3 regions of the Cupriavidus sp. DL-D2 genome follow, and region 2 is predicted to be linked to each of the others. Evidence: predicted binding sites of a transcription regulator. Region 2 holds the regulator's gene; each other region holds the start of a gene.
The links. Region 2 encodes LexA, which represses DNA repair genes until DNA is damaged. Its sites were predicted from a motif close to ACTGTATNNNNATACAGT; they were not measured.

Region 1 (5,901 bases), on a different contig from region 2:
TGACCGTACGCGTGACCTGTCACTGGTTTCTGGGGAGACGACCATGAACTGCCTCATGCCTGGATTGGCGGCGCCGCTGCATTGCCGTCCTGCCCATCCGCCGCGCACACCTGATTGCGTCCCGCTGCCTTGGCGGCATAAAGACGGCGGTCGACCGTCGCCAGCATGGCATCGAGTGTCTGGCACCCGTCGATCCCGGCTTCTGCGACGCCAATCGATACGGTGAAGCGGATGCGTCCGTCGGCCATCCCGGCTGGCGGCGCATCGGGCGCCGGTACAACGCCGAGCGTCTCCACGATTGCGCGCAGACGCTCGGCGGTAGCGGTGGCTTCCGCCAGCGTGTCGCCCGGCAGCAGCACTGCGAACTCCTCGCCACCGATTCGTGCGGGCACATCCATTTCACGCAGGTTGTTGCGCAGCGCGTGCGACAACGCCTGCAGCACTTGGTCGCCGCTGGCGTGGCCCCATCTGTCGTTCACGCGTTTGAAGAAGTCGATATCGAGCATCAGCATGGCCAGTGGCTCGCCGTCGCGGTGCCGCCGCGCGGATTCGACGGCGAACCGGTTGCTGAACGATCGACGATTCGCCAGTTCCGTGAGCGGGTCGGTCTCCGCCATCGCCTGCAGCTTTTCACCGACGGCAAGGTAGTGGCTGAACAGGTGGTTGACCACGCGCAGCGTGACCAGCATCAGCAGCGGCAACGCCAGCCAGATCGCCAGCAGCGGCAGGCTGGTCCGCTGGAACACCGCGCGATAGACATCGGCGTCATCGAAGGTCTCGAAGATCAGCCAGTTGCCGCGCCCGCCGGCCTGCTGGAACAGCAGATATTGCCCATCGACATGCAGCATGCCGTTGCCCTTGGCAAACAAGTCGGCCAGCGACGTGTGGCGCCACCGCGCGCCCACATCGGCGGGCCAGCGCAGGTCGATCCGCTCCCGGCTGTCGCTCGTTGCGAAGATCGCGCCGTTGCGATCCATGAGATAGCGCACGGCGCCATGCTGTTCGGGTTCGCCGATCAGCGTGCGCAACTTCGGCAGGTCCACATCGAGCGCCGCCACGCCACGAAAACGATTGCCCACGTAGACCGGGATGCTCAGCGTCGTGGTGCGTTGCCGGGTGCTCTCGAACTGCGTGTAGATCGGCGCGAGCCGCATGATGCGCTCGGGATTCCGGTCGGGCAGCAGATTGCGGTAGTAGGGCATCTGGCTGAAACGTTGCATCAGCTCGCCGGCCTTGGCCTCGGACAGCGGCGGATAGGTGACATAGAAGCCGTTGCTCGAGATAAACGTGACGACGCTCTCGGTATCGTCGTTGCTGCGCTGGCTGATGCCTAGCACATGGCTGAGCTGGCGCGCGGCGTAGAGATCCGAACGCAGATCCGCGTCGCGACGCTCGAATCCCTCCAGGCCATGCAGCCTGTCCGCAGAGACGCCCACCACGGAAGCATCGCCCTCGGGGACCGCCATGGTCCATTCGGCGTGGTTGCGGGCGGCGTAGGCTTCCTCGATCACCGTATCGGTCGGCAATGCGTCGGGACCTTGCTGGATAGAGATCAGCTGCTGCGCGTAGTCGCGTACGAATTCGAGCTTGAAACGTTCGGCAGAGATCACCGCATCGATGCCGAGCGCGCGCAGGGTCAGGTCATGCTGGCGCGCGCCCAGTACGCGTTCACGCAACAGGTAGAGATCGCGCGCACCCACGCTGATCATCAACACCATGGCAATACCGAAACCCACTACCACCACGCGATGCGGATGCATCAGCACCTCGCGAGGCAGCCATCGCGGGCTCGGTAGCAATTTGCGCCAACTCATCGGAACGTCTCTCCCGGCAAGGCCCGCGTTTCGCGCCGTCGACAACGTCGGCATTCGGCAGGCGGTGGCAATGAGAAATGCAGCGTGCGGCAATGATGGCGCGCAGGCGTGTCCTGCGGCGCAACCGGCACAGTGTAGTGCAGGCGCCTGGCGGCGGCTATCGCAGGGAATTGCGGTGGCGCAAGGAGAAGGAGAAGGGGGGAAGGGGAGGAAGGACGGCAGGTGCCGCGCGACGCCCGGCGTCGCGCGGCAGACCGGTCTACGGGATCAACGACGTTCTGTGCGGAAGTAGAGCAGGGCGAGCGCGGGCAGCGCAAACCCGATCCAGCTTGCCAGCGGCCAGCCGGCCCGCGCAAATGCCCACGCGCCTACCGATGACCCGATGGCGCCGCCCACGAAGAAGATCGCCATGTAGAGACCATTGAGGCGGCTGCGGTGCGCCTCGGACAATGCAAAGATGGCGCGTTGGCCGATCACCAGATTCGTGGAGACGGCGAAGTCCAGCAGGATGGCCGCAGCCGTGAGCGACAACAACGAGAGCGTCGATCCTTCCACGCCGAGTCGGCTCAGCAGGAACGATCCCGCCCCCAGCGCCAGGGCGAGCGCGGTCATCTGGCGGCTGTGACCGCGATCCGCATAGCGGCCTGCCATCGGTGCGGCGACGGCACCCGCCACGCCCACCAGCGCAAAGATCGCAATACCGGTCTGCGACATCCGGAAGGCCGGCCCGGCCAGGTACAGCGGCGTGGTGGTCCAGAACAGGCTGAACACGCCGAACATGCTGGCCTGGTACGCCGCACGGCGACGCAGCACCGGCTCGGTGCGCAGCAGGTGAATCATCGAACCGAGCAGCGCGATGTAGTGAACGCCTGGCGCGGGGCGGCGCTGCGGCAGCTTGCGCGCCAGCACCACGGCGAGCAGCACCATGGCAACGGCCGAGGCAGCAAAGATGGCGTGCCAGCCGAATGCGTCCGAGACCAGGCCCGCCACCGGGCGCGCCAGCATGATCCCCATCAGCAGGCCGCTGGTGACATTGCCGACGGCCCGGCCGCGCATGTGTTCGGGCGCGAGGTGTGCGGCAAATGGCACCAGCACCTGCACGGCCACGGAGCACAGTCCGATCGCGCATCCCGCCACCAGGAACACGCCAGCATGGGTGGACAGCGATGCAGCCAGTAGCGCCACCGCGCACCCGGCTACCAGCGTCAGCACGAGCTTGCGGTTCTCGACGATATCGCCGAGTGGCACCAGCAGCAGCAGGCCTACGCAGTAGCCAATCTGGATCAGCGTCACGATCAGGCCCGCCACCTCCGGCGAGAGGTGAAGCGCCTGCGCAATCGGCCCCACCAGCGGCTGGGCATAGTAGAGATTCGCGACGATCATGCCGCAGGCCACGGCCAGCAGCGGCGTGATCCATGCAGCGGGCGCGGCCGCGCGTTGTGCGGTGGTGGAGGTCATGGGGCGGCTTGTGGAGAACTCCCCGCACCTGTTTCGGCGTACCGGGGGAAGCCGCCGATTCTACCGGGAGATAGATAGGCGTGCAGGGCGGAGGGCTTAGGCCGGTGGCTCGGCGCGGTCGTCCTCCTCCTGTCTTTCGTCGTGTGCGTCGACTTGTGAGTCTTCGGAACCGTCCTCGTCGAACCGGAATGCCTCCTGTACCGGCGCGGGGTTGTCGCCCTGCTCGGCGGCTGGCATCAAGGCACTCACGCGCACGCCAAGCAGCCGGATGCGGCGTTCCAGCGGAATGCGCTTCAGGCATTCCGTGGCGCCGCGCCGGATGTCGCCACCATCGGCGGTGTGCGCGGTCATCGTCAGATCGCGTGTGACCGTATGGAAATCGTCGAAGCGCAGCTTGATGCCGACGGTGCGCCCCACGTAGCCCTTGCGCCGCAGATCTTCGCCCACCCGCATGCACAGCTTCGTGAACTGCTCGGATAGCACGGGACGGTCCCCGCGCGGATGAAGGTCGCGCTCGAAGGTGGTCTCGCGGCTCATGGATTTGGGCTCGGAACTGACCACCACCTGGCGCTCGTCGCGGCCGTGGGCCACTTCCACGAGCCACGCCGCATAGTTGCGTCCGAAATGGGTCTGCAGCAGCGCCAGATCCGCCTCGGCCAGCTGCGCCACGGTCTCGATGCCAATGGCCGCCAGCTTCTCCGCCGCCTTCGGACCAATCCCATTGACCTTGCGGGCCGGCAGCGGCCAGATCCGCAGCGGAATATCGGCAGGCGTCAGAATGGTCAGGCCGTTGGGCTTGTCGAGTTCCGAACCGATCTTGGCCAGCAGCTTGTTCGGCGCCACGCAGATCGAGCAGGTCAGGCCGGTGGCATCGTTCACCGCAGCCTTGATATCCGCAGCCACCTGCCTGGCCTCACCCTCAATATTCGTAAGATCGATATATATCTCATCGATCCCGCGATCCTCTATTTGTTCCGTGAATGCTCGTACAGCGGCCTTGAACAGTCCCGAGTAGCGGCGGTAAGCGTCGAAGTCGGTCGGCAGCAGGATGGCGTCGGGCGCGAGCTTGGCCGCCTTCATCATGCCCATCGCCGAAAACACGCCCAGCGCCCGCGCCTCGTAGGTGGATGTGGTGACGACGCCGCGCCCCACGTAGTCGCGCAGCCGCGCGTAGCGGCGGCTGCCATCCGGCAACGTCTCCGGTATCGCGTTGCGGCCCCCACCGATCACCACGGCCTGGCCGCGCAGATCCGGGTACCGCAGCAGTTCGACCGATGCGTAGAACGCATCCATGTCGAGATGAGCAATTCGCCGGGGTACGGAGGCCATGAGTCAGAGGAGACGTTGGATTACTGTATGGATGTACAGTATAGTGTGGTCGCCAATTTAAGGAAACGGCGATCACACGCCCATCTTTATATCTATCGCACGAATTTTAATGGCTAAATTTTATGAGCTTTATTTTTCGTATCAATCGCCTCTCGCGATTTCCAGCGACTGACGACCAATCCTTCCACAGCGTAGATCGCCAGCGAGATCCAGATCAGGGCATAGCCGATCTGCTTCGTCTGCGGGAAGGGCTCGTGCCACAGCCAGATACCCAGCGCGAGCTGGATCGTCGGTCCCGCGTATTGCAGGATGCCGAGCATCGAGAGCGGAATCCGGCGGGCGCCCGCAGCGAAGAATAGCAAGGGCACCGCCGTCACCGGCCCGGCCAGCAGCAACAGCATCTGCGTGAGCGGCGTGGCTGCACGCGTGGTGTCGTGCCCGGTGATGAAAAGAGAACCCAGCGCGACGGCGGCCACCGGAAATAACAGCAGCGTCTCCAGCGACAAGCCTTCGAGCGCACCCAGCGCACCCGTCTTGCGCAGCAGGCCGTAGCCGCCGAACGATGCCGCCAGGCCGAGCGCGATCCACGGCAAATGTCCCGCCGACCACGTCAGCCACAGCACTCCGGCCCCGGCGACGGCAATAGCCAGCCACTGACCCCAGCGCAGGCGTTCGTGCAGCAGCAACACACCCAGCAGCACGCTGACCAGCGGATTGATGAAGTAGCCGAGGCTGGCATCCACCACACGATCCGCGGACACCGCCCAGATATAGAGGAACCAGTTGCAACAGAGCAGTCCCGCACTGGCCGCGAAGTTGAGGATCAGCTTTGGGTTGGCCGCCACCTCGCGCAGCCAGCCGAAGTGACGGCGCCACAACAGGATCGCGCCGAGGAACACCAGCGACCAGACCATCCGGTGCAGCAGGATTTCGAGGGGCGCCACGCCGTGCAGCGATTTGATATAGAGGGGCAGCAGGCCCCAGATGATGTACGCCAGCAAGGCGTAGAGAATGCCGAGTTGCATGGGAGATATCCTGTGGTGCGGCGGATTCTACCCGCGGTGGCCCGGTTGCGTATGAACCTGCCCCCATGCTGTGCGCCATGAAAAAAACCCGGCCGGAGCCGGGTTTCGCTGCATCGTCCGAAACGGGTTACAGCTTGCGCGTGAAGCTGAACTGCGAGAACGACTGCTCGGCCACGTTGAACCAGGCGGCTTCGTTGTTGCGAAACACGCGCCAGTCTTCGAAGATCTTCTTGAACGACGGGTTCTTGGCGCTTTCGTCGGCGTACGCTTCCTGC
Region 2 (5,901 bases):
AGCTTGACGTTGAGGCGGATAAGCTCGTGAACCTCTCGAAGGAAGAGACGGCGCGGTTGGCCCTGGTAACCGAAGCGCTTGCCGCGCAGCCCAAACTGGCAGTTGTTCAAGAAACCGCAGCGTCCACGAGCATGGCGATGCTGAAAGGTATTTCCGATGCGGACCTGATCGACCTGAATGGCGTCAAGTTGACCCAGGCAGAGGCTCGCCAGGTACTCTCGACCGTGCGACGCACGTCCAACGAAATTCAGATCAACGGCAACTACCGAATCCTCTCGGTCGATACCAGCAAGGAAGAGGAGTTCCGGATCAAGGTGCGCTATCTCGGGGATGGGCGCGAGTTCACGGCTAAATTCAGGGACGACAGTCTCGACCGAGAGCATGTGCGAGCGCTGCAGCAGGCCGAGTGGGGTAAATCGCCCGTGTATCTCAGCGTGAACGCTACAGAGCTTGAAGGGCAAGTCACGACTGCCACCATTATTTCTGCCACCCAACAGCCTGTGAAGCCTGCCGACGGCAGGCTGTAGTCGTAGCGGCGCCGTGGTGGTGCATGAATCCGGTGGCCGACTTCAAGGGCCGCGTTGGCCCGTGGTTTTGGTGGGAATACGCCAAAAAAAACACGAGAGTTTTCGCGGTTTTTGGACCTTCAGTATTCCCAACGATCTCCCGGAAACGTATGTCGGATAAGGCTTGATGGCTCAGATTGTGATTCCTGTTGTCGCGGGTTCGAGTCCCGTCAGCCACCCCAAAGAATTACTCTAAAATAGCCGCTTCCAAGCGGCTATTTTGCTTTTTTGGTCCGGCTGTCGCGTTCGCGTGGTCCAGCGTGTCGCAACACTTCTGGTTCTCTTTAGCGGTCGGCCAGTTCTACCCGTTCAAGGCGCCCCCTAACTCGTCGTGGCCAATGTCTCGTCACGGCATCAATCCGGACTTGTATTCCGCATCTTCGATTGATGCGGCAGATGACGGCCGGGTAAGGAGGTGGTTTGAAATGGCGCAGGTTTCGTGCACCGAATGCCAGAAAGAAATAGATGATGAGGAGCCCACCTGCCCTCACTGTGGTGTCAAAAGGGAAAAGCCTGCCTTCAATTTTTTTGTGGCAACTGGGCCTCTTGTCCTTTCGATTGCTGTCCTGCTGCAGATACTGTCTTCATGTCAGCGTAGCGTGTAAGGCATGCATCTTTGGATGGCGGGAGACCAAGCCGCGTCCAACACCGCGTTTTACTCAAAATCCCATAAAGCCCCGATCATCAAGATTCGCCTGATTTATGCTTTAAAAGGCGAGGTGGCAAGGTAACACGCATGCCAAAAAAAACCGGGCCTTGGCGGGTGACAAGGTCCGGTTCTGCGCATGACGCGACTGCGCCAGTGATGCATTGCGCGCCAGTGAATTTAACCACGCTTCCGGCTGATGTAAGCGTAGCCTTAATTACACGTGGTGAGGTTGCAACTCCACTTTTTACAAAGTCCTCAAGACTTTGCCAGGCTTGCCGCGCGAGGGATGCGAGGGATTAGCCCGGCGCGGAGGCTAGCGGCCGTTGGGGGACGGTTCTGCCAGTTCGAGCATTCGGCAGATGGCGGCCATGTTGCCGACCATCGTGCGCCGCTGGGCGCCCTGATAGACGCGTACGCCCTTGATCTGACGGAAGGGCACGGGCTTGACCGGGCGGCGGGAAGCGACGGGAAGGGATGGCAGCATGGCAGCACCTCGAAATTTGCGACAGCAGGAGTCCGCACCCTTCGTTCGACGGAAACGGGGCGGCATGGGCAAGGCAAAGCGGGTGACCAGGGCAGACGGCCGTGCTGCCTGGGTCTTGGCGCGGAGCGGCGACGTATTTCAGTGAGTCGTGCTACCGCGCCAGGCGGATATCAGAAGCCTGACGATCGGATCAGGCCCACAGCGATACCTTCCAGAGAAAACTCATCGCGTCCAGACTGCACCACGATGTTCGAGAAATCAGGGTTCTCGGCAATCAGTTCGATCGAGTCGCCGCGCTTGTTCAAGCGCTTGACGGTGACGTCCTCGCCGATCCGTGCCACGACGATCTTGCCGTTGGCAGCTTCGCTGGCTTTCTTCACGGCGAGCAGGTCACCGTCGAGAATACCGGCGTCGCGCATACTCAGGCCGCGTACGCGGAGCAGGTAGTCAGGACGTTCATCGAAGACCGATGCGTCGACCTGATACTGCCGGTCGATATGTTCCGCGGCGAGGATCGGGCTGCCGGCCGCCACGCGGCCCACCAATGGCAACGTCAGTTGCAGCACGCCGGCCATGGCCAGTGAAAGCTGGTCCGGACGTTCCGAATCACTCCGCCCAACCTTCAGGCGGATGCCGCGTGAAGCGCCGGGCGTCAATTCGATGACGCCTTTGCGCGCCAGCGCCCGAAGATGTTCCTCTGCCGAGTTGGGCGAGGAGAAGCCGAACTCCGCAGCAATCTCGGCGCGCGTCGGCGGAAAGCCGGTGTGCTGGATCGTGTTGCGGATTAGGTCGAAAATCTGCTGCTGCCGGGGTGTCAGGGTAGCCATGGTTCGCCGGTCTCTCGTGCCGAGGCACTGTATGTTTAAACAGTATGCTGTGATTTTATACAGTATCGAGTGAAGTGCAAGCACAATTTGCGCAGCGGACTTAACCTCGGCAAATTCCTCGCGGGCCTCGCAGTCGGGTTTGCCGCGCATTTCGAGTCGAAGTTCGCCGGGTACAATCGCCGCCCACGTCCTGCCAATCCACGCCTCGAACAACATGTCAGCTTCCCTGCCTCGTATTGTCGTGCTCGCCACGGGCGGCACCATCGCCGGGTCGTCCGGTAGCGCTGCCAGCAGTGCGCATTACCAGGCGGCCACGGTTCCGGTATCGCAACTCGTTCAAGCCTTGCCCGCGCTGGCCGATGTGGCGCGCATCGAGACCGAGCAGGTGGCCCAGGTCGACAGCAAGGACATGGCGTTCTCCCTTTGGCAGACGCTTGCGTGCCGGGTTGAGCATTGGTCAGGTGTGCCGGATGTTGCCGGTATCGTCATCACGCATGGCACCGATACGCTTGAGGAAACGGCGATGTTCCTGCACCTGACGCAGGCGTGTCCGGTGCCGGTGGTGATGACCGCGGCCATGCGTCCGTCGACATCGCTGTCTGCGGACGGCCCCTTGAATCTGCTCGATGCCGTACGGGTAGCGGCAAGTCCGGAGGCGCGCGGAAAGGGTGTGCTCGTCGTACTGAACCAGGAGATTCACGCAGCGCGGGATGTGGCCAAGTTGCATGCGTCGGCGGTGGATGCCTTCGGCTCGCCGACCGCCGGTCCGCTGGGTTTTGTCCAGGATGCCTTCGTGCGTTTCGTGCGCGTGTCGCGAGCTTTCGCACAGCCTCTGCCCGTGCCGGCATCATGGCCCGTCGTCGAGGTCGTGGCGAGCTATGCGCAGCCGGGCAGGGTGATGGTCGACGCGCTTGTCTCGGCCGGGGTGACAGGGATCGTAGTGGCCGCTGCTGGCAATGGATCGATCCACGAGACGTTGGCCGGGGCGTTGGCCGACGCGGCGGCTTGTGGTGTCGCCGTCGTGCGCAGCTCGCGGACCGGCGCGGGTCATGTGACGATGCCGGGCAAGCCTGTGCCGGCTGTCGGTCTCTTCGTATCGGCCGGAGACCTGAATCCTTACAAGGCGCGCGTGTTGTTGGCGGTGGTGCTGGCGAACGATCCCGGGCTCGCGGGTGACGCTGTGCGCCTGCAGGCGACGTTTGCGGCGCATTGATCGGGGCAGAGGCCCAATCTTGCGGGGTCCGGCCATTCCGTACTATACTCGCGGGCTACTCAACCTTGCCGCACCGGACTTGACGCCCGGGTGGCTCATCCAAAAGGAGCGTCAATGCGTCACTACGAAATCGTATTTATCGTCCATCCGGACCAAAGCGAACAAGTGCCTGCGATGATCGAGCGCTACAAGCAGCTCGTTACGTCGCAAAACGGCCAGATCCATCGCGTGGAAGACTGGGGCCGCCGTCAGATGGCCTACATGATCCAGAAGCTGGCCAAGGCTCACTACGTTTGCCTGAACATCGAGTGCGGCAAGGAAACGCTGGCTGAACTGGAACACGCGTTCAAGTTCAACGACGCCGTGCTGCGTCACCTGATCGTCCAGACCAAGAAGGCTGAGACTGCACCTTCGCCGATGATGAAGGAAGTTCAGCGCGAAGAAGCCCGCAAGGCTGCGCAAACGACCACGGAAGGCCAAGCCGCCGCCTGAGTGCGGACGGCAGTGTCGCGGTGAACCAGCTCCGGCTGACCGCAACGCTCGCGGAGCGCGATACGCTGCGCTATACGCCGGCAGGCGTCCCGGTCGTCAACTGCATCCTGCAGCATGGCGGCGAGGTCGTCGAGGCGGAAACGCCCCGGCAGGTGGAATTCGCAGTGGTGGCGATGGGCATTGGTGCCATCGCCCAGCAACTGCTCAGATTGCCGCTCGAAGCGGTAATCGATTGCGAAGGATTCCTGGCGCGCAAGCACCGCAACAGCAAGACACTGGTCTTTCACATCACTCGATGTAAAGCATACGAAAAGGATTGAATCATGGCATTCGTCAAACGTGACAACAAGAACAAGAAGCGCTTCCAGCAACAGAACCCGCTGTTCAAGCGCAAGCGCTTCTGCCGCTTCACCGTGGCTGGCGTCGAACAGATCGACTACAAGGATCTGGACACGCTGAAGGACTTCGTCGGCGACAACGGCAAGATCACGCCGGCCCGCCTGACCGGTACCAAGGCTCACTATCAACGTCAGCTCGACACGGCTATCAAGCGCGCCCGCTTCCTGGCGCTGGTTCCGTACACCGACCTGCACAAGAACTGATAGTCCCGGGACCGCAAGGAGAAATACACGATGCAAATCATTCTGCTGGAAAAAGTCATCAACCTGGGCAACCTGGGTGACATCGTTCGTGTGAAGGACGGTTACGCACGTAACTTCCTGATCCCGACCAAGCGCGCTCGCCGTGCAACGCAAACGGCCATCGCCGAATTCGAAGTGAAGCGCGCCGAGCTGGAAAAGGCCGCCGCCGAGAAGCTGGCAGCCGCACAAGCCGAAGGCCAGAAGCTGGACGGCCTGACCGTTCAGATCACCCAGAAGTCGGGTGTGGACGGCCGTCTGTTCGGTTCCGTGACCAACGCCGACATCGCTGAAGCGCTGGAAGGCCAAGGCTTCAAGCTGGAGAAGTCGCAGGTCCGCCTGCCGAACGGCCCGCTGAAGCTGGTGGGCGACTACACCGTTGGCGTGGCACTGCACACCGACGTGCTGGTCGACATCAACGTGTCCGTCCTGGGCGAACACGTCTAAGTCGTACCTGGCAAACGATGTGCCGGCCTGGCCGGTGCGTCCGATGCACGAAAAGGCAGGGGCCAGCGCTCCTGCCTTTTTTGTTTGCGGCCCGGCTTCGTGCCTGGCTCCCGCCGCTATAATTGCCCCCCATGAACGCGCCCGCCGCAGATCCCCAACTAGACAGTCTCAAGGTTCCTCCGCACTCGATCGAGGCCGAACAATCGGTACTCGGTGGCCTGTTGCTGGACAATGCCGCCTGGGACCGTATTGCCGATTTTCTCTCCGAAGCCGATTTCTACCGCTTCGATCACCGCCTCATCTTCCAGAGCATCGCCCGCCTGATTTCCGCCACCAAGCCGGCGGACGTGATCACGGTGTTCGAGATGCTCCAGGTGTCTGGCAAGGCCGAGGAAGTGGGTGGGCTGGCCTACCTGAACTCGCTGGCCCAGAACACGCCGAGCGCCGCCAATATCCGCCGCTACGCCGAAATCGTGCGCGAGCGGTCGGTGCTGCGCAAGCTGGTCACCGTGGCCGACGACATTGCGTCTGCGGCCTTCGCGCCCAAGGGGCGCGAGGTGCGCGAGCTGCTCGACGAGGCTGAAT
Region 3 (5,901 bases), on a different contig from region 2:
AACCAGCTCACGCCGAACGTCATGACAAACCATACGGCCAGCAAACCGACGATCCAGCGCACGTTGTGGCGCCACGACCTGCGTTCGAGCGGCGTCATCCTGTCACGCGGTGGCTTTTTCATGCGAGCGCTTCCTCTGACGGCGTACGGCGCAGCGTGATGCGCAGCCGCGTGCCGGCCAGCCGTGGCGATGTTTGATACACGTGGTCGTCGATCGTTACCTCGCCGCCATGCTGCTGCACGATCTCGCGCACGATGGCCAGTCCGAGGCCACTGCCTTCGGTATTGGTGCCCAGCACGCGGTAGAAACGCTCCATCACGCGTTCGCGTTCGGCCGGCGCGATGCCAGGGCCGGTGTCTTCCACATCGAGATACGCGAAGGGCTCGAACGCATCGGTGGTCACGCGTACCGTGGCGTGGCCACCGGCAGGCGTGTAGCGGATGGCGTTGTCGAGCAGGTTGTTCAGCATCTCGGTCAGCATGAGCCGGTTGCCGGTGATGAGCACCGCGTGCTCGTCGGCTTCCAGGCCTAGGTCGATGCGGCGCGCCCATGCCTGCGGCAGCCAATCCTTCACCACGTCGCGCGCGAGTGCGGCCAGGTCCAGCGGCACCATGCCACCGGCGCCAGCGAGGTTCTCCATTCGTGCGAGAGACAGCAACTGCGTGACGAGGTGCGCCGTGCGTTCCGAACTGCCGGCGATCTGCGCGAGCGAGCGCCGCAACTCTTCGGGCGACTGCTCGCGCTGCGCCAGTTCGGCCTGCATGCGCAGCCCCGCGAGCGGCGTCTTCATCTGGTGCGCGGCATCGGCAATGAAACGCTTCTGCGTCTGCACGGACTGGTCGAGTTGCGCGAGCAGTCCGTTGAACGATGCCACCAGTGGTGTGATTTCCTGAGGCGCGGCGCGTTCATCGATGGGGCTTGTGTCACCGGGATTGCGCGCGCGGATGCGCTGCTGGATCGCCGTGAGCGGCGCGAGTCCGCGCGAGAGGCCGAACCACACCAGCACCACGGCAAGCGGCAGGATCACGAACTGCGGCAGGATCACACCCTTGATGATTTCATTGGCCAGCCGTGCGCGCTTGTCGAGCGTTTCGGCCACCTGTATCAGCACGTGCTGCGGACCGCCAACGTTCTTGAGATCGACGTAGGTATAGGCCACACGCACGTCGTTGCCTGCCACGCGATCGTCGCGCATCGACACCAGGCCAGCGTGGCCCTGTTCGTCTTCGGGCGGCAGCGGCAGGTCGTGATCGCCGGCCACGTATTCACCGCGCCGGCCCACCACCTGGTAATAGATGTTGTCGGTCTCGTCTGCGCGCAGGATCTCGCGCGCCGAGAGCGGCAGTTGCAGCGTCACGCGGCCATTCACTTCGCGCACCTGCTGCGAGAGCACGATGGCACTGGCTTCGAGCGCGCGGTCGAACGGCCCGTTGGCGATGGACTTGGCTACAAGGTACGTGACCGCGATGCTCATCGGCCAGAGCAGCAGCAGCGGTGCCAGCATCCAGTCGAGGATCTCACCGAACAGCGAGCGCGGCGCGGGATGCGCGGAGGTTTCCTCGAGGTGAGGCAAAGCGTCGGCCAGCGCCGCGTCATCGGCGGCGGCATCCGCCAGTGTCGGGTGGGCCGGTTCGGGCTTGCGGGTGGCGCCGTCGGCGGCCTGGCGTCGCCACGGCAATCGCAGCAGACTCAAACGGCTCATGCATGCCTCATACGCGCTGCGTCAGCCAGGTCAATCATGAGCGGCCAGCGCCGGCTGGAATTTTTCGAGGCAGTAGCCCAGCCCGCGTACTGTGGCGATGCGGATGCCACCCACCTCGATCTTCTTGCGCAGGCGGTGTACGTAGACTTCGATGGCATTGTTGCTGACTTCCTCGCCCCATTCACAGAGATGGTCGACGAGCTGCTCCTTCGAGACCAGCCGCCCGCTACGCGTGAGCAGGATCTCCAGCAGGCCGATCTCGCGCGCGGAGAGGTCCAGCATCTGCTCGTTGAGATAGGCGATGCGGCCCACCTGGTCGAAAGCCAGCGGCCCATGACGCATCAGCGTGGCGCCGCCGCCGGCACCGCGCCGCACCAGCGCCCGCACGCGCGCCTCCAGTTCGGACAGCGCGAACGGCTTGGCCATGTAGTCGTCGGCGCCGAGGTCCAGTCCCTTCACGCGCTCGTCCACGCCATCGGCAGCCGTCAGAATCAGCACCGGCAGCATGGCGCCGCGCGTGCGCAGCCGCTTGAGCACCTCCAGGCCGGGCATGCGGGGCAGGCCCAGGTCCAGGATCAGCAGGTCGAAAGTCTGCGTGGACAGCGCCGAATCGGCTTCCACGCCATTGGCGACATGATCCACTGCATAGCCCGACTGGCGCAGGGAGCGAGTGAGGCCGTCGGCCAGTACATCGTCGTCTTCGGCGATCAGAATCCGCATGGTTGTCTCCACCCTTGTCCAGCTTTTTATGGCCTGGCATCGCCGGCCACCGGCTGCGGTACCGGAGGGGCTTGCCAAGCATACTGTTTTTTTATACAGTACTCGACATTCCGCGTCCGGTCTCCGAAAGGGACGGGCGCGGGGCCGAGCAGGGCGCCAAAGGGTTCAAATTCCTCCGATATCAATCGGAAAAGTCTTGAAAATCAGGCGCCGCGCCGCATGCGGCCTATTTATACACCAATTGCTACCTATTGAACTGAAGGACGACCATGGACGACAAGAAGGCCGGCGCCGGCGTGAGCGCTGAGAAGCAGAAGGCGCTTGCCGCCGCGCTCTCCCAGATCGAGAAGCAGTTCGGCAAAGGCTCGATCATGCGCCTGGGCGACGGCGACGTGGAGCAGGATATCCAGGTGGTGTCCACCGGCTCGCTGGGCCTGGACATCGCGCTGGGTGTCGGTGGCCTGCCGCGCGGCCGTGTGGTGGAAATCTATGGCCCGGAATCGTCGGGCAAGACCACGCTGACGCTGCAGGTTGTGGCCGAGATGCAGAAGCTGGGCGGCACCTGCGCGTTTATCGACGCGGAACACGCGCTGGATGTGCAGTACGCGGGCAAACTCGGCGTCGACGTCGGCAACCTGCTGATTTCGCAGCCGGATACCGGCGAGCAAGCCCTGGAAATCACCGATGCGCTGGTGCGCTCGGGCTCGATCGACCTGATCGTGATCGACTCGGTGGCCGCATTGGTGCCGAAGGCCGAAATCGAAGGCGAAATGGGCGATTCGCTGCCCGGCCTGCAGGCCCGCCTGATGAGCCAGGCGCTGCGCAAGCTGACCGGCACCATCAAGCGTACGAACTGCCTGGTGATCTTCATCAACCAGATCCGCATGAAGATCGGTGTGATGTTTGGTTCGCCTGAAACCACCACTGGCGGTAACGCGCTGAAGTTTTACGCCTCGGTGCGTCTGGACATCCGCCGTATCGGCTCGATCAAGAAGGGCGACGAGGTCATCGGCAACGAAACCAAGGTCAAGGTGGTCAAGAACAAGGTTTCGCCACCGTTCCGCGAGGCATTCTTCGACATCCTGTACGGCCAGGGCATCTCGCGCCAGGGCGAAATCATCGACCTCGGCGTGGACGCGAAGATCGTCGAGAAGTCGGGTGCCTGGTACAGCTACAACGGCGAGAAGATCGGTCAGGGCAAGGACAACGCTCGCGAATACCTGCGCGAGAACCCCGATATCGCCAACGAGATCGAGAACAAGGTCCGTGCGGCGCTGGGCGTGGCACTGACCAACGGCGCCACGGCGCCGGCCGAAATCGAAGGCTAAGCCGGCCGATTGCAGCAAGACAGCAGGAAAGCCGTCGCATGGTTGTGCGGCGGCTTTTTTGTTTCTGATGTGTCCTGATGACTGTTTTACCCAAGCCAAGCCGTATCGATGCCCCGTCCCCCGCTATCCCTCAAGGCCCGTGCCGTGGGCTACCTGTCACGTCGTGAGCACAGCCGGGTTGAACTGGCTCGCAAGTTGGCGCCGCACGCCGAGTCGGCCGAACAGGTAGAGGCTTTGCTGGATGCGCTGGAGCGCGAGAACTGGCTCTCCAATGATCGGTTCGTCGACAGCCTCGTACATCGGCGAGCCGCCCGATACGGCAGCGCGCGCGTCATGCAGGAAGCGAAGACCCACCAACTGGGCGGCGACCAGCTACGCGACCTGCAGGATCGATTGCGTGATACGGAACTGGAGCGAGCGACCGAGGTTTGGCGCAAACGCTTCGGCACGCCACCCGACTCCCCGGAAGCGCGGGCCAAGCAGATCCGCTTCATGATGGCACGCGGATTCTCGCGGACGGTGATCGGAAAGATCCTGCGCGGGGCCGAGGACGACTTCCCTGAACGGGATGAAAACGCCGAGGAGTAGCCACTTGCATACCTGCGTACGCATAAGGGGTATTTGTGCGGACGTCAAGGCAGTTGTCGTACCACTGGTGCAACGCAGCGCCGAAACGTGCCGCGCGGCGGATTCCCTTGTGTGGGGCGGGTTTGCCGGCTTTGTCGATGCAACAATCGACGCCGGACAGTCTGTCGCGCAGGATGTTCCGGGTCAAAGCGGTTCGGCATGTTAAACTCCACGAGTTCTCCGGCCCAAGGCGGCCGTCCGGCCGATTCGTTGAAGATTCAAGGAGTGGCCAGAGCGTGTGCCAGGTAGTCCGGGCCACGGAGTCCACCGCGAATTTCGCCCCCCATTTCTGCCACAACAGCCTGCCGCGTCAGCCCCTGGTGTCATGCCGCTTTCCCCGCCCGTCAATCGAGCCATGCGTCACCGCCGTGCCATCACGGCTGAGGCGTATTTGCGGGAAGACGGACTGTGGGACATCGAGGCACGCCTGACCGACACCAAGCCGCGCGACATCGAGCTGGCCGGCAATCGCATCCGTCCCGAAGGCCAGCCGCTGCACGACCTGTGGCTACGCGTCACCGTGGATCTGCGCCTGAATATTGTCGATGCCGAGGCATGTTCCGATTGGGTGCCTTATCCGACGCACTGCGACACCATTGGTCCCGCCTATCGTCAGTTGATCGGCCTGAACCTCATGAAGGGTTTCCGCAAGGCGGTGCGCGAGCGGCTCGGCAGCGTGGCGGGTTGCAGCCATCTCACGGAACTGGCCGGCGTGCTGCCGACCACCGCTATTCAGGCTTTCGCCGGCGACGTCTTCAAGATTCGCGACGGCGAGGGTGACGGCACCGATCCCAATCCCGAACCGCCGATGCAGCTTCATGGCTGTCACGCCTTGCATTTTGAGGGCGAGGTGGTTCGCAAGTTTTACCCGCGCTGGTATGGTCACCAGCCGAAACCGAGAGCCGGCGCCGTGGCGTCGTCCCCCCAGAGCGCGTCACGCGCCGATGCCTCGGCATCAGGTGGGGGGGAGACCCAGGTCCACTGGCCCAACGGTACGTCGGGCTGACCGTCACGGTCGGCTCAGGAACAGGCGAAAGCCCTTCGATTCCAAATTTTTCCCATCCCTTTACGCCTACCCGAAAGGAAACACGCATGAATATCCATGAGTACCAAGGCAAGGAAATCCTGCGCAAATACAATGTGCCGGTTCCGCGCGGCATCCCGGCTTTCTCGGTCGAAGAGGCCCTGAAGGCGGCTGAACAGCTCGGCGGCCCGGTGTGGGTCGTCAAGGCACAGATCCACGCAGGCGGCCGCGGCAAGGGCGGCGGCGTGAAGGTGGCCAAGAGCATCGAGGACGTCAAGACCTACGCCACGAACATCCTGGGCATGACCCTGGTGACGCACCAGACCGGCCCGGAAGGCAAGAAGGTCAATCGCCTGCTGATCGAAGAAGGCGCGGACATCAAGAAGGAACTGTACGTTTCGCTGGTCGTGGACCGCGTGTCGCAGAAGGTGGCCCTGATGGCATCGAGCGAAGGCGGCATGGACATCGAGGAAGTGGCTGCCCACAGCCCGGAAAAGATC

Region 1: dinB (DNA polymerase IV) is a predicted target of LexA. The motif match lies at 4,624-4,641, and genes of this name have one in related genera.
Region 3: recA (recombinase RecA) is a predicted target of LexA. The motif match lies at 2,505-2,522, and genes of this name have one in related genera.

Annotation. Positions count from the first base shown of each region.
Region 1 covers NZ_JBDKXK010000014.1:185,009-190,909, forward strand. The annotation lists gene ABDB81_RS11110 (hypothetical protein) at 1-3, shown strand, start outside; gene ABDB81_RS11115 (diguanylate cyclase) at 54-1,814, opposite strand; gene ABDB81_RS11120 (MFS transporter) at 2,082-3,272, opposite strand; gene dinB (DNA polymerase IV) at 3,369-4,601, opposite strand; gene rarD (EamA family transporter RarD) at 4,715-5,626, opposite strand; gene ABDB81_RS11135 (TRAP transporter substrate-binding protein) at 5,754-5,901, opposite strand, start outside.
Region 2 covers NZ_JBDKXK010000028.1:69,518-75,418, reverse strand. The annotation lists gene ABDB81_RS16490 (hypothetical protein) at 1-527, shown strand, start outside; gene ABDB81_RS16485 (hypothetical protein) at 1,529-1,699, opposite strand; gene lexA (transcriptional repressor LexA) at 1,870-2,526, opposite strand; gene ABDB81_RS16475 (asparaginase) at 2,741-3,739, shown strand; gene rpsF (30S ribosomal protein S6) at 3,854-4,231, shown strand; gene priB (primosomal replication protein N) at 4,252-4,551, shown strand; gene rpsR (30S ribosomal protein S18) at 4,555-4,833, shown strand; gene rplI (50S ribosomal protein L9) at 4,864-5,316, shown strand; gene ABDB81_RS16450 (replicative DNA helicase) at 5,448-5,901, shown strand, end outside.
Region 3 covers NZ_JBDKXK010000004.1:313,794-319,694, forward strand. The annotation lists gene ABDB81_RS04360 (DUF4212 domain-containing protein) at 1-122, opposite strand, end outside; gene ABDB81_RS04365 (sensor histidine kinase) at 119-1,693, opposite strand; gene ABDB81_RS04370 (response regulator transcription factor) at 1,733-2,422, opposite strand; gene recA (recombinase RecA) at 2,692-3,750, shown strand; gene recX (recombination regulator RecX) at 3,859-4,338, shown strand; gene ABDB81_RS04385 (DUF2889 domain-containing protein) at 4,703-5,383, shown strand; gene sucC (ADP-forming succinate--CoA ligase subunit beta) at 5,470-5,901, shown strand, end outside.